Regions from separate parts of the Neobacillus sp. 204 genome, predicted to be linked through region 3. Evidence: riboswitches for the same ligand, from Rfam matches in the RefSeq annotation. Region 3 holds a riboswitch; each other region holds the start of a gene.
The links. A riboswitch is a leader RNA that binds a small molecule or an ion and turns the genes downstream of it on or off. The one in region 3 is predicted to bind thiamine pyrophosphate.

Region 1 (5,874 bases), on a different contig from region 3:
CGATACTTTTTTCAGAAAAAATGTCGCCTCTATTTCCCAGATCAAAAGACTTTTTTATACAACGAGAATCGTGAGATATGAAATAAACTTCATTTCGAGATATACTTTAATAATAAGTTAGGTAGGAAAGGGGAATAGGAACAATGAACAAGCGGGTAATCGTCTATACTACCAAAGACTGCATCGAATGCACGATGGTTAAAAAAGTTCTTAGCGAGGAAGGAATTTCTTTCGAAACAAGAGATTTATCAGTAAACCCAGAATACCAAATGGAAGTAGAGAAATACGGCTTTCTTGGGGTTCCAGTGACAGTGGTTGAAAACCGAGCGGTCAAAGGATTTACCAATGAACTGAAAGAATTAATGGAATTAGCAAAAAGTTAAGTAAGCTTGATTTTAACAGCAATTTGGTTGGAAAAATATTAGCTTGCTAAAATAGTAAAATGGCTTGGAGGAAAATCCTCCAAGCCATTATTTGAATAGAATTATGCACTAATTGATTTATCTGTATTTGCATTTTGGATCTCAGCGGAAGGATGGAATTCGTTTTCCATCTTGGAAACAACCACGGTTGCTACACCATTTCCGATTAAATTTGTAATTGCACGTGCTTCAGACATAAATCGATCGACACCAAGTAATAGTGCAATCCCTTCGACCGGAATGACAGAGAAAGCCGAAAGCGTAGCGGCTAGGGTAATAAATCCTGAACCCGTTACACCAGCTGCACCTTTTGATGTCAGCATTAATATTCCTAACAATGTGATTTGATGCCAAATTGTTATATCTACATTGTAAGCTTGAGCGATAAAGATCGCAGCCATCGAAAGGTAAATCGCGGTCCCATCCAAGTTAAACGAATATCCGGTTGGAACCACAAGACCAACCACCGATTTAGAACATCCGTATTTCTCAAGTCTTTCCATCATTCGAGGTAAAGCAGATTCAGAGGATGAAGTACCTAACACCAAGAGAATTTCTTCCTTGATATAAGCAATGAATTTCAAAATATTAAATCCATAAAGCTTTGCGATTCCCCCTAGAACAAATACGATGAAAAGAAACATCGTTGCATAAACGCTTCCCATCAATTTTCCAAGCGATACCAATGAACCAAGACCAAAATTTCCAATCGTGTAGGCCATGGCACCTGATGCAGCAATCGGCGAAAACTTCATTACGATATTAACTATTCTAAAGAATACATCCGTAAATTTCTCAAATAAGACAACGACCGGTTTCCCTTTTTCTCCCATTGAAGCAAGGGCAATCCCAAATAGGACAGCAAAGAATAAGATCGGGAGAAGGTCACCCTTCGCCATGGCCCCTACAAAATTATCGGGAATAATGCCTAAAATAAATTCTATAAATCCATGACTGGATTCTTTTGCCTGCTCGGTAAATTGTGAAATATCTCCACCTTGTACGGATTTAGTATTAAACCCAGACCCTGGTTTGATGATATTAACGAGTAGTAATCCAATTGCCAAAGCAAAAGTGGTAACAATTTCAAAATAGAGGAGAGCTTTCCCACCAATTCTCCCAACCTTTTTTAAATCCCCCATGTTGCCAATACCAATGACAATCGTAAAAAATACAATTGGAGCAATAACCATCTTAATTAACTTGATAAAGATATCCGCCAAAATCTTTAATTCCGTACCGAATTTCGGAAAAAGAAATCCGATGACTATCCCAAGTGCAATCCCTAGTAATACTTGGACGGTCAAATTTTTAAAATTAATTTTCATGATCCCGTACACCCCTTTGTTAGACTTGTTAACGCTTTCTTCCCACCCATTTACATAATAAATGAAAATTCAGATAACAGTAAGGTTTTGGTCATATTGGTCTTATTGTTCCTTTTGTTATAGAAAATACCATAATAAAGCAACTCTAAATAAGTAAACTATTAATTTACTATTTTGATAAAATAGGCCATGATATTAATATAAAAGTGAGTACTCTAAGGGGGAGCAGGGGATGTTTCCGTTAAAAGTATTATTAATAGAAGATGATCCGATGGTTCGGGAGGTCCACCGCCAATTTATTGATAGGATTGAAGGGTTTACGATTATCGGAGTCGCTGCCAATGGGGTGGAGGGTATGCGATTAGTCAAAGAGCTCCGACCAAACCTTGCCATTATCGACATTTATATGCCATATATGGGTGGATTGGAGATGCTTAGAGAACTTCGTTCAGCGGCCATTTCTGTTGATGTGATTGCGATAACAGCTGCCAGCGATATTGAAACCATCCATGGAGTTCTTCAACAAGGTGCCTTTGATTACATCATGAAGCCATTTACCTTCAATCGTATAAAAAAGTCACTAGATAACTATAAAAACTATCGTCTGAAGTTGGGAGAAAAGAAAGCTCTTTTACAAGAGGAGCTTGATCAGATCTTATATATTGATCACAAAAAAGAAGCCGAAAAAGACAGTCTCCCAAAGGGATTAAATATGAACACCTTAACAAAAATTACAAACTTTCTTTCGCAAGAGAAAGAACCTGTTTCTGCGGAAGAAGTAGCAGAAGGCATTGGAATGGCCCGGGTAACTGCACGAAGATATCTTGATTATTTAGAAAAAGAAGGAAAAGTGAAGATACACATTCATTATGGCGGTGTCGGGAGACCAATTAACCGTTATGGAGTGTGAATAACTCGATTGTTTGTAAGTAGGGGGGAGCAGGATGGGCTGGAAAATCAGGATTGGAAAACCAAAACTCCGTTTACAAACGACGATTACTCTGCTAGTTTGTATCGTGGTCATAATGGCATTGTTCGTTACCGAAACATTAATCACCAACAGAATCTCACATGAAACAAAGAAAAGCCAGACTGAGAAAGCCACGAATATTGCGAAGATCGTTGCACAATCCCCAATTGTAAAAACAGGGTTAATAAATAAAAAAGCAGAAAAGGATATCCAAACATTTACCAATGATATCCAACGGACCACACATGTTGAATTTATCGTCGTTATGGACATGTATGGAATAAGAAAATCACATCCGAATCGTAATCTCCTCGGTCTCCATTTTGTCGGCGGAGATGAAGGTCCTGTTTTAAAAGGGAAAGAGCATATTTCGACGGCAAAAGGAACATTAGGAATATCTTTACGCTCGTTTGTCCCTGTTTTTGATGAAAAGAATAAACAAATAGGGGCCGTAGCCGTGGGGATCTCTTTAGAAAAAGTCAATCAGGCAATCGAACAAAGCAGAAGGATTATTTTGATCGGAGTCGGTGTTGGTATTTTAGTTGGGGTTTTAGGAGCTCTGTTTCTGGCAAGAAAAATCAAAGCCATTCTTTTTGGTCTTGAGCCAAGTGAAATAGCAAAACTGTTGGAAGAACGAAGTGCGATGCTGCAATCGACTAAGGAAGGGATCTTGGCGGTTGACCAAGATGGGGTAACCACACTCGTTAATAATGAAGGGGTTAGACTTCTTCAAATTGCGGGAATCGACGGACCCTTTTTAGGAAAAAAAGTGGACGATTACATGCCAAATTCCAAACTTTCTACCGTCCTAGAAGCGGGGGAATCACAGTTATATCAGGAACAAGAGATTAATCATATTACCATTGTAACCAATCGAGTCCCTGTGATTGTGAAAGGGAAGATTGTCGGTGCGATTGCTACTTTCCGGGAAAAAACCGAAATCAAAGAATTGGCTGAACAATTAACCGGTGTAAAGTTATATGCAGAGGCACTGCGTACCCAGTCACATGAATTCATGAACAAACTACATGTCATTTCAGGTTTAATCCATATGAAGGACTATCAAACGGTCTCGTCATACATTTCTAAAATAGTTGACCACCAACAATCAGAGGTAGAATTTGTTGTCAGTCGTTTTAAAGACCCCGTGTTAGCAGGTTTTATTTTAGGAAAGCTTAGCTTTGCAAGGGAAAAAGGCTGTGAATTTATCATTGAAGGGGAAGGATCTTTACCCGAACCAATCCAGCGTGGAACCACTCACGAGGTGGTCACGATCCTTGGGAATTTAATCGATAATGCACTGGATGCAGTTGCAGACTATCCGATTAAAAAAGTGACCTTAAGATTGGATTATTTTGATGAAATCCTCGTGTTGGAGGTTCATGATACAGGACAAGGGATTGATGAGGATATCATCAATAGCTTATGTGTGAAAGGGTATTCTACCAAGGGTGAAAATCGGGGGATTGGATTATTTTTAGTACAGCAAAGCCTGGAAAAATTATCAGGACAGTTAGAAATACATTCTCAAAAAGAAAAAGGGGCAACATTTATTGTTACGATCCCTTATAAAAGTAAACAATAATAATATTATGTTAACTTAATATCTATTAAAACTATTTTCTTTACATTATAGTTCCATAGCGTTATTATTTACTTACTTAATTTAATAAAGTATTAGATCTACTAGGGGTGCCCTGTAATCAGGCTGAGAGAAAACGATCAAGTTTTTAACCCTTCGGACCTGATCTGGGTAATCCCAGCGTAGGAAAGTAGCCATGTGAAGGTATTATTTTTTCTCTGACTAACTAACCAGGTCCGTTTATGGATCTGGTTTTTTTTATGTATTAATAGAAATGGAGAGATTGAAATGGAAATTATCGGTTTGCATGAAACGTTGGAAAAAGTAAGGAAGGTCAATCCGCTTGTTCATAATATCACCAATGTTGTGGTAACGAATTTTACCGCAAATGGTTTGCTTGCTTTGGGTGCCTCGCCTGTTATGGCCTATGCTGCCGAGGAAGTTGCAGATATGGCAAAAATAGCTAGTGCATTAGTTTTGAATATTGGTACGTTAAACCCGCAAACAGTAGATTCGATGATCATTGCCGGAAAAGCAGCCAATGAATCCAGCGTTCCCGTTATTTTAGATCCGGTGGGTGCTGGGGCTACCCGTTACCGAACTGAAACAGCACAAAGAATCATGAACGAGGTGAACGTTTCAGTGATTCGGGGAAACTCAGCTGAAGTTGCTAATGTATTAGGCGAGAAATGGGAAATTAAGGGCGTCGATGCAGGTGCATCAGCAAATGGTGATATCATTTCCCTTGCAGTAAAAGCAGCACAAACATTAAATTGCGTCGTCATCATCACGGGAAAAGAGGATGTTGTAACGGATGGCGAAACCACCTATCTGGTTAGCAATGGCCACCCAATCATGACAAAGGTGACTGGAATGGGTTGCCTGCTAACATCTGTGATTGGTGCCTTTGCAGGAGTAGAAAGTGATTTGCTTCAAGCTTCGGTAGCGGCATTAACATCCTATGGGGTTGCGGCTGAAAAGGCTGCGGCTCAAACAGCTGAACAGGGACCGGGAAGTTTCCAAATCGAATTTTTAAACCAATTGTCTAAGGTTTCGACAGAAGACATAAATATACATGCTTCTTTTAAAAAGGTGGATCGATAAGAGGGGGTACTTTAAATGAAAAAAGCATTAACGATCGCAGGTTCCGATAGCGGCGGCGGTGCTGGAATTCAAGCCGACATAAAGACGTTTCAGGAATTAGAAGTTTTTGGGATGTCGGCCTTAACCGCAGTAACTGCACAAAATACATTAGGGGTTCATGCTGTCTATCCAATGTCAGCTGAGGCAGTTGTTAAGCAGATCGAAGCGATTGGCACGGATATGGGTGCGGATGCAGTGAAAACAGGAATGTTGTTCAATGCAAAAATCATCGAGGCTGTCGCAGCCCAAGTAAGAATTTTTGAATGGGAGAATGTGGTAGTCGATCCTGTTATGATTGCCAAAGGTGGTGCTTCCTTGTTGCAAATGGAAGCTATTTCTGCCATGAAAACATACTTATTGCCACGTTCCAAGGTGATTACACCAAATATTCCGGAGGCAGAAGTGCTTACCGGTCTGGTAATTCAAACC
Region 2 (5,874 bases), on a different contig from region 3:
CAAAACGAGCTTTTGATAAAGCATTATCCCTTATTTGTGCATCCGGGTGGCCCTTGGCTAAATCAGCAGCATGAGCAGCAATTTTATAAGCAATAACACCATCGCGGACATCCTCTTTATTCGGTAAACCAAGATGTTCTTTTGGTGTCACATAGCAAAGCATGGCTGTTCCGAACCAGCCGATCATCGCAGCACCAATTGCAGAAGTAATATGATCATATCCTGGAGCAATATCGGTTGTTAATGGTCCTAAGGTATAGAATGGAGCTTCTTTACAGATTTCCATTTGCTTATCAACATTTTCTTTAATTAGATGCATTGGTACATGGCCAGGGCCTTCAATCATCACTTGGACATCATGCTGCCAGGCGATCTGCGTTAATTCACCTAACGTTTCCAGTTCTGCAAATTGCGCTTCATCATTCGCATCGGCTATGCTTCCAGGACGTAAACCATCTCCAAGTGAAACAGAAATGTCATAGTGCTTCAAAATTTCACAAATTTCTTCAAAGTGGGTATAAAGGAAACTTTCTTGGTGGTGGGCCAAGCACCACTGTGCCATAATTGAGCCGCCGCGGGAGACAATCCCTGTTGTCCGTTTTGCCGTCATCGGAATATACCGCAGCAGGACGCCAGCGTGGATGGTAAAATAATCGACCCCTTGTTCGGCCTGTTCTATCAATGTATCCCGGTAAACCTCCCAGGTTAAATTTTCGGCTACTCCATTTACCTTTTCGAGTGCTTGATATATTGGCACTGTACCAACTGGAACTGGTGAGTTACGGATGATCCATTCCCTAGTTGTATGTATATTCTTTCCGGTTGATAGATCCATGATGTTATCTGCCCCCCAACGGGTCGCCCATGTCATTTTTTCAACCTCTTGCTCTATTGATGAAGTGACCGCTGAGTTGCCAATGTTTGCATTAATTTTGACATGAAAATTTCGGCCAATGATCATAGGTTCGGCTTCCGGGTGATTTATATTTGCCGGAATAATCGCTCTCCCATTGGCAACCTCACTACGAACAAACTCAGGATCGGCATTTTCTCGAATCGCTATGAACTCCATTTCAGGGGTGATTATGCCTTTTTTGGCGTAATGCATTTGCGTGACCGTTTGCCCTGCTTTTGCACGAAGAGGTCTTTTATTAATGTTTGGAAACCATTCGAGATTCGCTCGTTCATCATCTTCGAGATATCCGTTATCTTTAGGTTTTATTTCTCTTCCCTGATAGGCCTCAACATCATTACGCTCGAGAATCCATTTCTTGCGGATCTGCGGAAGTCCCTTTCTGATATCGACATGATAATTGGAATCTGTATATAGACCGCTCGTATCATATACGCGAACAGGGGCATTGTCTTCTTCACCAAATGATGTTACGGTGCGCCCCAGCTGAATTTCTCTCATTGGAACCCTAATATCAGACCTTGATCCTTCGATATACACTTTTTTACTTCCTGTAAATTGCGATTTTAACTCAATGTTCACTTCAGTTTGATTTTGCATGTAACTTCCTCCTAATAAATAGTAGATTTTGCGATCTAGGAGTTACTGCATAAGTTCCATTACAAGCACCTCAGGGGCAGACTTATAAATGAAAGACAATAAAAAAAGGCTCTGTTTACACAGAACCTGATTTTTCGTCAAAAAGTAGTGGCGCAGAAAAATAATTAGTACGCCTTTGAAACTACTTCCCTACGCTGGTATAATCCAGATCAGGTTCAAAGGGTCAAAGAATTTAACGCATTCTTCTCTCAGTCCGAGCTATCGGACCCCCCTAGTAGAACTATTGAAACAGTATAAAATATGTTGTTTACTTTTAAAAAATAACATAGGTTTTAGAAAAATAAAAGAAATAAGTGAAAATATTTAAAAAAATATTTTTGTAGTTTTTTCAATTAGTGTACTTTTCATTTTGTTTACAAACCTATCGGACAGTCCAAAATGAAGGCTTCTCTTTTTTTTAAACAAGGGTATAAACAAGGAATTCTGAACAAATACTTTAATTGTTATTTACTAAAAGGAGGTCATGAACATGGATGCACAAAGAGCACAGGAAATTGCTAGTTCACCAGCTATGGCTAATGTAAAGTATAATGGAACACAGATTTATATTGAGCATGTAGACCAAAATAACGGTACAGCCACAATCCATCCTCTTGAAGAACCAAACAATAAACAAAGTGTTTCTGTATCAAACCTAATAGAACAGTGATTCGTCAGCTTGCTTTTATTAAAACATTGTTTTTGAAAATAGCCGTATGTAAACACATTCGGTTATTTTCTTTAATAAAGATTTAAAGCGTTTAATCGACCGAACTCCGCAAAAAGAAGTGAGAAGGGTCGCCAATAGAGCGTCTAAGCGACCGAGCTTGCCAAGAAGAAGCGAGCCCGGTCGTTAATAATGTATGCAGATAATGAAGTTTGCAAAAACAAACATTCATCTACAAATCAGCGATGCATGGTCCACATGCCAATATCCTTAAAGCCGAGTCGTTTATAAATTCTGCCAGCTTCAGGGTTGTCATAAAATAGGCAAAGGGTTTTCCCTTCATTTAGGACATCTTGAACAACCTTTTGCATAATAGAAGTGGCGAGACCTTGCCGGCGATATTCCTTCCTAGTGCAGACACCTACAATCATTGCCGACATTGAATTTTCCGCTGCGGTTGAGGCACAAGCAGTCATGACACCATTGTCCTCTGTAAAGTAGGTTCTTGATGTATGAGCCTCCATTGATTGTACTAATACGTCCCGGGCGTCACTTCTTACGGAGAATTCCTCAATGGAATGGCGGAGTCCTATGATTTGATCGACATCATCGATACTAGCCTTTTTATAGGCGACATCATTGGGGGATAGGCATTCAGCGGTACTGCATTCAGCAAAATAAGTCACTTGCTTCTTACCAAGATGTAGCTCATCATAAACTTCAAATTTCGCTACAATATCTGATTTTCCGGAGAGGAGAATGGGCTGGCTGTAGTTTTTCATAATCGATACAAAACCACTCGTATCGAATTCTCCTTTTGCATAAGGAATAAAAGATTGATGGAATCGAAGTAGGACGGCTTTAATCATGTCCTGTTCGTCAAACTCGGCCCAAAGTTCTTGTGATTCAGAAGAATAACCGAAGGCCTCAATATCCCCAATAATAAATAGATTAATAGATGGTTCCTCACTTAAAAAAGCGAGAACCTGATGATGATCTTGGTCCGTAAGCTTTCTAATCAAGTCAATTCCCCCCTTGAAAAATAAAACCTAAAAATCTCCTATTTATCTACAATACATCAAAATAAAGGAATAATCCAAAAGATCGACTAGGAACTAGTTCCCTATTTGATAATAGGGAATCAAAGGGGATTAAAATTAAACCCCAATTTTTTCATAATTAAACTAGGAGTAGATTATTTGTAGGATAGAAGGATAGAAGCGGAATATTTTAGTGACTAAGTTTTTACTTCCTGAATAAGAGAAAATCCCCCAATCAAACAAATGATCTGGCGGAAATTTAAAGAGAAAATACCGATGTTATAAACAAGGGATACTGACAAAATAACAGTATCCCTTGTTTTATTCTGATTATCTAGCAAAATAATTAATTAGTTATTTTATGATAATCATTTTGGAAGTTGTTTTAGGTTGTAAATATCATCCCCAGATGTAATTCATTCTAAATCTTAGGTACTAGTTAATATTAGGATTTACCTTTATAACTTCCACATTCTTACTTTGTAGGGAATACTAATAATTTTATTGTTTACTTTTAGGGAAGTACTCCTTATTCCTCTTTTTTGGGGGATACATGGTGAGAAATTAATTAAACTTTTACCCTAAAATAATTGTTTCAAATGAAAAAACTACCCAATGGTGTGGATAGCTTTTTCAGATACTTAAATATTTTAAGGTTTAGTGTTTTTCGACACCATTAATATGATGTAAGCAAGAGTGATTTTTTATTCAAAATTAATTAATGTGCAATATTATTTATACAATTCAATCTTGGTTTAGAATAATACTCAATGAGTGCCTAAGACAGGTGCTCTTTTTTAATGGGGAATAAAATCGAAAAATAAAATCTATAACACTTTACTTAAGAAAGCTTTGGTCCGTTCGTGCTGCGGGTTACCGAACAATGCATTCGGTTCATTTTCTTCGACAATATAACCGCCGTCCATAAAGATCACTCGGTCCCCCACTTCCCTGGCAAAGCCCATTTCATGTGTAACAACTACCATGGTCATACCTTCTTTAGCCAGCTGTTTCATTACCTCTAAAACATCTCCTACCATTTCAGGGTCAAGTGCGGAAGTTGGCTCGTCAAATAACATAATTTTTGGATTCATTGCAAGTGCCCTTGCAATCGCAACCCGCTGTTTCTGTCCTCCGGATAATTCGCCTGGATAGCTACTAGCTTTTTCTATTAGTCCCACTTTATTAAGCAGTTCTAGCGCTATTTTTTCGGCTTCTGATTTCTCAGTACCGCGAATTTTTATAGGACCTAGAGTAATGTTCTCTAACACTGTTTTATGAGGAAATAGATTAAACTGTTGAAAAACCATACCTACTTCTTGTCTAACTTTGTTTAAATTAATTTTTGGATCGGTAATATCATTACCGTTAATGGTTACCTCGCCGCCTGAGATTTCCTCCAAGCGATTTAAACAGCGAAGGAATGTACTCTTCCCTGATCCAGATGGACCAATTACACAAATGACTTCTTTTTCTTGCACTACTGCATTGATATCTCTTAAAACCTCTACTTTTCCAAAAGATTTACTCAAGTTTTTTACAGTTATAATACTCATCGAAGCTGAATTCTCCTTTCGACGATATTAGCAAGAATGGTTAACAAGTAAATGATGATAAAGTAAATAACACCAACAGCCAGCCAAATCTTAAATGCTTCAAAAGTAGCCGAAGCTTGAATCTGACCTTGCTGTGTTAAATCCGCTATACCAATGACGGATAAAAGTGAAGTATCTTTCAAGCTAATGATTGATTGGTTCGTAATAGTAGGGAGCATTCTTCTAAATGCTTGTGGAAGCACCACATACCTCATGGTTTGTGCACCGGTAAATCCGATTGATCTTGCAGCCTCAGTTTGTCCTTTATCAATGGATTGGATGCCGGCTCTGATAATCTCAGCAAAATAGGCCCCTGCATTGATGGCGACGGTAATAATCCCGGCAACCGTACTATTTAGGGAAATCAAGTGTAATGAGTTAACACCAAAATAGATAAAAAACAATTGGACAATAAACGGCGTTCCACGAATGGCATCAACATAAACCTTGGCAATCCAGTTTAAGATCTTGAAAGGTGCAAGTCGCAATAAGGCAACTACTAAACCGATTAAAAAACCAAGTATAATCGCTATTACAAATATATAAAGGGTCACTTGAAGTCCTTGAAGTAAAATTGGCAATGCCACAGCTATTATTTTCACTTAATTCATCTCCTTCCAAGTAAGCAGGCACGTAAATGCGCGCGCCTAGTATTGATTAAAAATCTTATTTACCAATATATTTTTTTAAAATCTTATCGTATGTTCCATCTTTTTGCAGTTCTGCAAGACCTTTATTTATTTTTACTAATAAATCTTTGTTTTGTCCTTTTAACACGGCAATACCGTATTTGTCCCCATTCAAACGGTCACCCACGATTTTTAAACCAAGATCTTTTTGGGCAATTGCATAGGAGATTACAGGATAATCTTCGATTAATGCATCAGCATTTCCATTTGCCACTTCCTGGAACATCGCAGGGCTATCATTAAATTGAACCACTTTAATTCCTAGTTTATTAGCATTATCCAATGCATATTTTGAACCAGTCGTTCCTTTTTTAACTGCAACCGTTTTTCC
Region 3 (5,874 bases):
GTAGCCTTGGGAGTAGACTATAGTATATTTCTGATGATGCGCTTTAAGGAATACCCTCATATGTTGCCAAAAGAGGCAATCGTGTTGGCTTCAAGACATATAGGCGGTGTAATTATTGCTGCAGTTTTCATACTAGGAGGCACTTTTGCCACACTTATGCCTTCTGGGTTGGTACTTTTATCTGAATTGGCCATAGCTGTCATTATAGGACTGGTCTTGCTTTGCTTTGTGCTGCTTCCTGTCTTTTTGCCAGCGATGATTGCCCTTCCAGATACCCTTGCAAATTTATTTTCTAGAAAAAAGGAAGATAAATTAAACTTCGAGGAAAAAGTAATATAAGAAGAACTTAATTTCAAATTTCCAACCACTTTCTGAACCATAGGAAGTGGTTTTTTTGTTTTCTATTTAGATATTAATGGAGTGTTCACATAATTGTAGAAAACCTTTTGAATAGACAAAAATATTATGAAAAGTAGTGTGATATAATTTTACCGGAAGGGAGGTAGAAAATACCAAAACGATAATGATATAAGTAAATTAATATTTTTGAAATTTAGATTCCATCCTATTAAATCTGCAATCTTCCCCTGTAATTTTCATCAATTTGAATCCACTATCGTGTCGTCTTATAATATTTTTCCTGTTAAATGCTGAAGCGAATAATTGTATTTAATACCTAGAATAAATGGGAGTGTTCCCAATTAAATTAGAATTATTAAAAAAGGAGCGGTATTATGCATGCTGTGCTAAATAAGATTGCTAAAGGCATCTCTGTTTGTTATTCAGAGGTTTTCCCCAATCAAGACAATGATTATTTCAACTTTGTTTATATTGGGAAGTTATTTTTGGTTGCTGACTCATATTGTATGAATCCAGATTGTACATGCCAAGAGGCAGTTCTTAATTTTGTTCAAGTTTATCCGAGGGAAAATAAGAAAGCTGACAGTTTTATGATAAGGTTTAAACTTAACGGCAGGGGATATAAAATTCATGACCATGGCAAATTCAGTAGACGTGAAATAAAAGCCATCGTTTTGCATTTTACCGCCGACGACACGATCCCCCAATTTTTAAATGAACGATTCAAGGAAATGAAGGAAAAAGCAAAAGAAATTCTAAGTTAAGTGCCAGATTAAAGGTCCCAGCCAACAACCTCGATCCTAATCAACCAATCTATATTGGCCAAAAACTAACCATAGTAAAATAATAATTTATCAAAAAAAAATAAGGGCACAGAACAAATGAAGTGTATGTATAAAGAAATTATTTGACATTTCTAATCGAGGTGTTAATATTATCCATGTAGTGTATTTTTTACGATTTAATAAGTGAAGCAAATCCGCTAGAGGTGCCTTTTTAAAAGGCTGAGATTGAAGTGATACTTCGGGACTCTATGAACCTGATCTGGGTTATACCAGCGTAGGGAAGTGGAAACTAGGATATTTGAGAACAGAAGAAACTTCTTATCTAAGAAATTTCTATTTCAAATTTTCAAACCACTTTCTGAACCAAAGGAAGTGGTTTTTTGTTTTCTATTTTATTCCATAGCTGAGCGGAATCTTCTTAAAGGAGTGACTTGTATTTTAACTAGTGTTAAAGAGTTACATATTATCTCCAATGGTAAAATGCCGATCGAGCAGCTACGTGAAATTGTCATGGATATTCACCCATATGTAACCGCGATTCACTTACGAGAAAAACAAAAAACAGCAAGGGAACTTTTTCAAGCCGTTGAACTTTTAAGTGCGGCAAACCTGCCATTATCAAAGGTTATTATTAATGATCGAGCGGATGTTGCCTTAGTTACAAAGGCTGGAGGTGTTCAATTAGCCTTTCATAGTTTAGATGCTGCTATTATAAAAGAAAATTTTCCGCAGCTTAGGGTAGGGAGTTCGATTCACTCCTATGAAGAAGGACAACAAGCAAAAGAGAATGGTACTGATTACGTGCTATACGGCCATGTCTTCCCTTCACAATCAAAACCAGGTATGACTCCCAAAGGGCTTAACGAATTGACAAGGCTTACACAACTAGCCATTCCGGTTATTGCAATTGGCGGCATAACACCTGAGAATACGGGCCAGGTACTCCACGCAGGAGCGAAGGGTATCGCTGTCATGTCAGGGGTTTTAGAAGCACTAGACCCATTATCAGCAGTAAAAGCTTACCTCAATGTATTAAAAAATGGAGATGGATACAATGGAAGAATCATTTGATGTTGCCATAATCGGAGGAGGAATTATCGGAGCCTCTATTGCCTATCAGCTATCAAAAATGGGAAGAAAAGTAATTATAATTGAGAAGGACCGGTTGGCATCCCAAGCATCAAGTGCGGCTGCCGGAATGCTGGCAGCTCAAGCAGAAATTGAAGAAGATGGTCCCTTATTCCAGCTGGCTTTAAAAAGTCAGGCGATGTTTTCTGCTCTCTCAAGGGAGTTATATGAATATACTGGAATTGATATCGAGTATGTGAATAAGGGAATGGTAAAAATTGCAGAAACGGAAGAAATAGCAGTAGAAGTAAAAAAACAGGTTGCCTATCAACGGAAGTGGGATCCAAAGATAAACTGGCTTGATGCAAAGGAATTACAAGAAATGGAACCGTCTCTATCACCCAGTGTAGCTGGAGGGATGTATCTTCCCAACGATGGGCATGTCCAGCCAGCAAAATTAGCACAAGCGCTTGCAAAAGCGGCTGTTTATTTTGGAGCAGAAATACGTGAAAATACCGAGGTCCTTTCTTTTATCTTTGAAAACGGTCAGGTTAAAGGGTTAAAAACCACTACTGGCGTCATCCATAGTGAACAGGTTGTCGTTGCCACCGGGGCTTGGGCGGCGAAGTTAATGCGTGAATCGGGGCTGGACATTCACGTGTATCCTGTAAAAGGGGAATGCTTTTCCGTTAAATCGGAAAAACCGATTATAAATACGACTATTTTTTCCGATAAACGTTGTTATCTGGTACCAAAACAAAATGGAGAAATTTATATTGGGGCTACAATGATTGAAAATACCTTTGATAACAAGGTAACGCTAGAAGGAATTGCTACATTAATAGAAAGAGCGACTCAGCTAGTTCCTCAGCTTAAGGAAGCAGCTTGGGAGAGGGTGTGGTCGGGAATCAGACCTCAAACTGGCGATGGAATCCCATATATTGGCGAGCATCCAAGCTGGAAGGGATTGTTCGTTGCGGCGGGGCATTTTCGAAATGGAGTTTTGTTAGGCCCGGTAACAGGGAAGCTAGTAGCTGACTTACTAACAGGCAGACTAGTAGATGAGACTCTTCTTTCAGCTTTTCATCTAGAAAGACACAAACAATCAGTTTATTAGGAGGGAAAACATGGAGGTAGTATTAAATGGCGAGTTGATCCAATTACCAGCGCATGTCGAATTTGTTTCAGATGTTCTCAAACATTTTAAAGTCCATGATAAGGTCGTGGTTGTGGAAATAAACGGCGAAATATTATCTACAATAGAACACCAAAGTACTAGATTATCAGATAAAGATCGAATCGAATTAGTCCATTTTGTAGGAGGCGGTTGACATGTTAAAAATAGGTTCTTTATCCTTTCAATCTCGTTTGTTACTTGGAACGGGAAAGTATCCAAGTTTTGAAATTCAAAAGGAAGCAGTGGAAGTTTCTGAAACAGAAATCCTCACGTTCGCGGTTAGACGAATGAATATTTTTGAAGCTAGTCAGCCGAATTTTTTAGAACAGCTAGACACCAATAAATATACGCTTCTTCCTAATACGGCAGGAGCGAAAACAGCAGCAGAGGCGGTCCGGATCGCAAAATTAGCAAAAGCTTCAGGTCTGTGTGACATGATTAAAGTAGAAGTAATTGGTTGTGATCAAACCTTACTTCCTGATCCGATTGAAACCCTAAAGGCCACAGAAGAACTAGTGAAGGAAGGATTTATTGTCCTTCCTTATACCTCCGATGATGTTGTTTTAGCAAGGAAACTACAAGAAGCCGGTTGTCATGCGGTCATGCCAGGGGCATCGCCAATCGGATCTGGTCAAGGAATCATCAATCCCGTAAACCTTAGTTTTATTATCGAGCAAGCCGTTGTTCCTGTGATTGTCGATGCTGGGATTGGCTCACCAGCCGATGCTGCTTTGGCGATGGAATTAGGAGCCGATGGTGTGTTATTGAATACGGCTGTGTCAGCAGCGAAGGATCCGGTAAAAATGGCAAAAGCGATGAGATTAGCCATTGAAGCTGGACGGTTAGGCTATGAGGCTGGTCGAATCGAGAAAAAGAGATATGCTACAGCAAGCAGTCCAAAGGAAGGAATGAGTATCGGGTGAATAATCGGTACTCACGACAAGAACTATTTTCACCCATTGGAAAAGACGGGCAAGAGCGAATATCCAATAAACATGTCCTCATCATAGGAGTAGGAGCACTCGGATCAGGTTGTGCCGAAGCACTCGTCCGTGCTGGGATTGGGAAATTAACCATCGTAGATCGTGATTATGTGGAATGGACTAATTTACAGCGCCAGCAGTTATATTCTGAAGAAGATGCTAAAAATAGAATTCCAAAAGCCATTGCGGCCAAAAATCGCTTAACAGCAATTAACTCTTCTGTGGCCATTGAGGCAATCATTGCGGATGCCTCTGTTTTAGAGTTGGAAGATTGGGCTAAAAATGCTGATATAATGATTGATGCAACGGATAATTTTGAAACTAGAATGATCATGAACGATGTATCTCTAAAGGTTGGAATTCCATGGATTTACGGTGCTTGCGTTGGAAGCTACGGAATCTCCTACACGATTATTCCCGAAAAAACGCCTTGCCTTTCTTGTTTATTAGAAACAGTACCTCTAGGAGGATTAACTTGTGATACAGCAGGTATTATTAGTCCAGCTGTTAACATGGTCGTTTCATTTCAGGTAAGTGAAGCATTGAAAATTTTGGCCGGAGATTTGGGTTCATTGCGAAACAAACTAGTTTCTTTTGATTTATGGAAAAATCAATATAGTGCCATCCAAGTAGATAAAATGAAAAAAGAGGATTGTTCTTCTTGCGGAAAAGAGCGTTCTTATCCTTATTTATCATTTGAAAATCAAACAAAAACAGTCGTCCTTTGTGGAAGAGATTCTGTTCAGATCCGTCCTTCTATGCCAACCATGCGTGATTTGGAAGCTTTAGAAAATATTCTTACCAATCAAGGGGGAACTGTCCAGCGAAATCCATACCTTTTATCTTATACGGATAATCCTCATCGATTAGTCTTTTTTAAAGACGGAAGGGTTTTAGTACATGGAACGAAGGATATCACAACAGCAAAGGCCCTATACCACCGATACTTGGGTTAATTAGAATGCAAAACAAGACCGGAGTTATTATTTGAAAATTTAGATAAAATATTATAATATTAATAGTGGAAATAGGGATATTTGCTCTATTCTATTTGGTTACCTTTTAACAAAATAACGTGATCTATTTTAAAAGGCAATGATTCTCTAGATATATAGACGCTAGAACTTAAGCCAAAATAAGACGTAGGAATATCTACGCTTATTTTGGCTTTTTATTTTACAAGAAACCAAGAGGGGTTGGGGAAGAATGGAGAAGGATGAGATAAAACGTCTAAACTTTCTGCTTCAAATATATTTAGATGTCAATGTGGATAAGGATTTCTCGGTTTTATCAAAAAATGAGGACCCATTCTTTATCATAAATACGGTCGGGCAACTGGTTTATGTGAATGATGTTTGTGAAACACTCTTGGCGTCCACTATCCCCGAGTTATTACAGATGCGATTAAGTAATATTTTCATCTCCACATGTTTAAATGAAACACAAACATTTTTTTTCGAAAAAGGCCATGAAAAACTAACAAACTTTGATTCAAAGATTA

Region 1: it holds a riboswitch for thiamine pyrophosphate, as region 3 does, so the genes downstream of both, thiM (hydroxyethylthiazole kinase) here and tenI (thiazole tautomerase TenI) in region 3, are expected to answer to the same signal.
Region 2: it holds a riboswitch for thiamine pyrophosphate, as region 3 does, so the genes downstream of both, thiC (phosphomethylpyrimidine synthase ThiC) here and tenI (thiazole tautomerase TenI) in region 3, are expected to answer to the same signal.

What each region holds. Positions count from the first base shown of each region.
Region 1 covers NZ_JBJORY010000005.1:61,920-67,793, reverse strand. The annotation lists gene ACJ004_RS11715 (glutaredoxin family protein) at 144-383, shown strand; gene ACJ004_RS11710 (dicarboxylate/amino acid:cation symporter) at 485-1,750, opposite strand; gene ACJ004_RS11705 (response regulator) at 1,983-2,660, shown strand; gene dcuS (DcuS/MalK family sensor histidine kinase) at 2,695-4,305, shown strand; TPP riboswitch at 4,399-4,508, shown strand; gene thiM (hydroxyethylthiazole kinase) at 4,591-5,406, shown strand; gene thiD (bifunctional hydroxymethylpyrimidine kinase/phosphomethylpyrimidine kinase) at 5,422-5,874, shown strand, end outside.
Region 2 covers NZ_JBJORY010000010.1:142,465-148,338, reverse strand. The annotation lists gene thiC (phosphomethylpyrimidine synthase ThiC) at 1-1,513, opposite strand, end outside; TPP riboswitch at 1,683-1,796, opposite strand; gene ACJ004_RS20745 (small acid-soluble spore protein H) at 2,043-2,222, shown strand; gene ACJ004_RS20740 (GNAT family N-acetyltransferase) at 2,459-3,241, opposite strand; gene ACJ004_RS20735 (amino acid ABC transporter ATP-binding protein) at 4,087-4,815, opposite strand; gene ACJ004_RS20730 (amino acid ABC transporter permease) at 4,812-5,456, opposite strand; gene ACJ004_RS20725 (transporter substrate-binding domain-containing protein) at 5,521-5,874, opposite strand, start outside.
Region 3 covers NZ_JBJORY010000014.1:75,796-81,669, reverse strand. The annotation lists gene ACJ004_RS24230 (MMPL family transporter) at 1-339, shown strand, start outside; gene ACJ004_RS24225 (hypothetical protein) at 735-1,124, shown strand; TPP riboswitch at 1,335-1,443, shown strand; gene tenI (thiazole tautomerase TenI) at 1,572-2,216, shown strand; gene thiO (glycine oxidase ThiO) at 2,185-3,330, shown strand; gene thiS (sulfur carrier protein ThiS) at 3,341-3,544, shown strand; gene ACJ004_RS24205 (thiazole synthase) at 3,546-4,313, shown strand; gene ACJ004_RS24200 (thiazole biosynthesis adenylyltransferase ThiF) at 4,310-5,329, shown strand; gene ACJ004_RS24195 (ATP-binding protein) at 5,580-5,874, shown strand, end outside.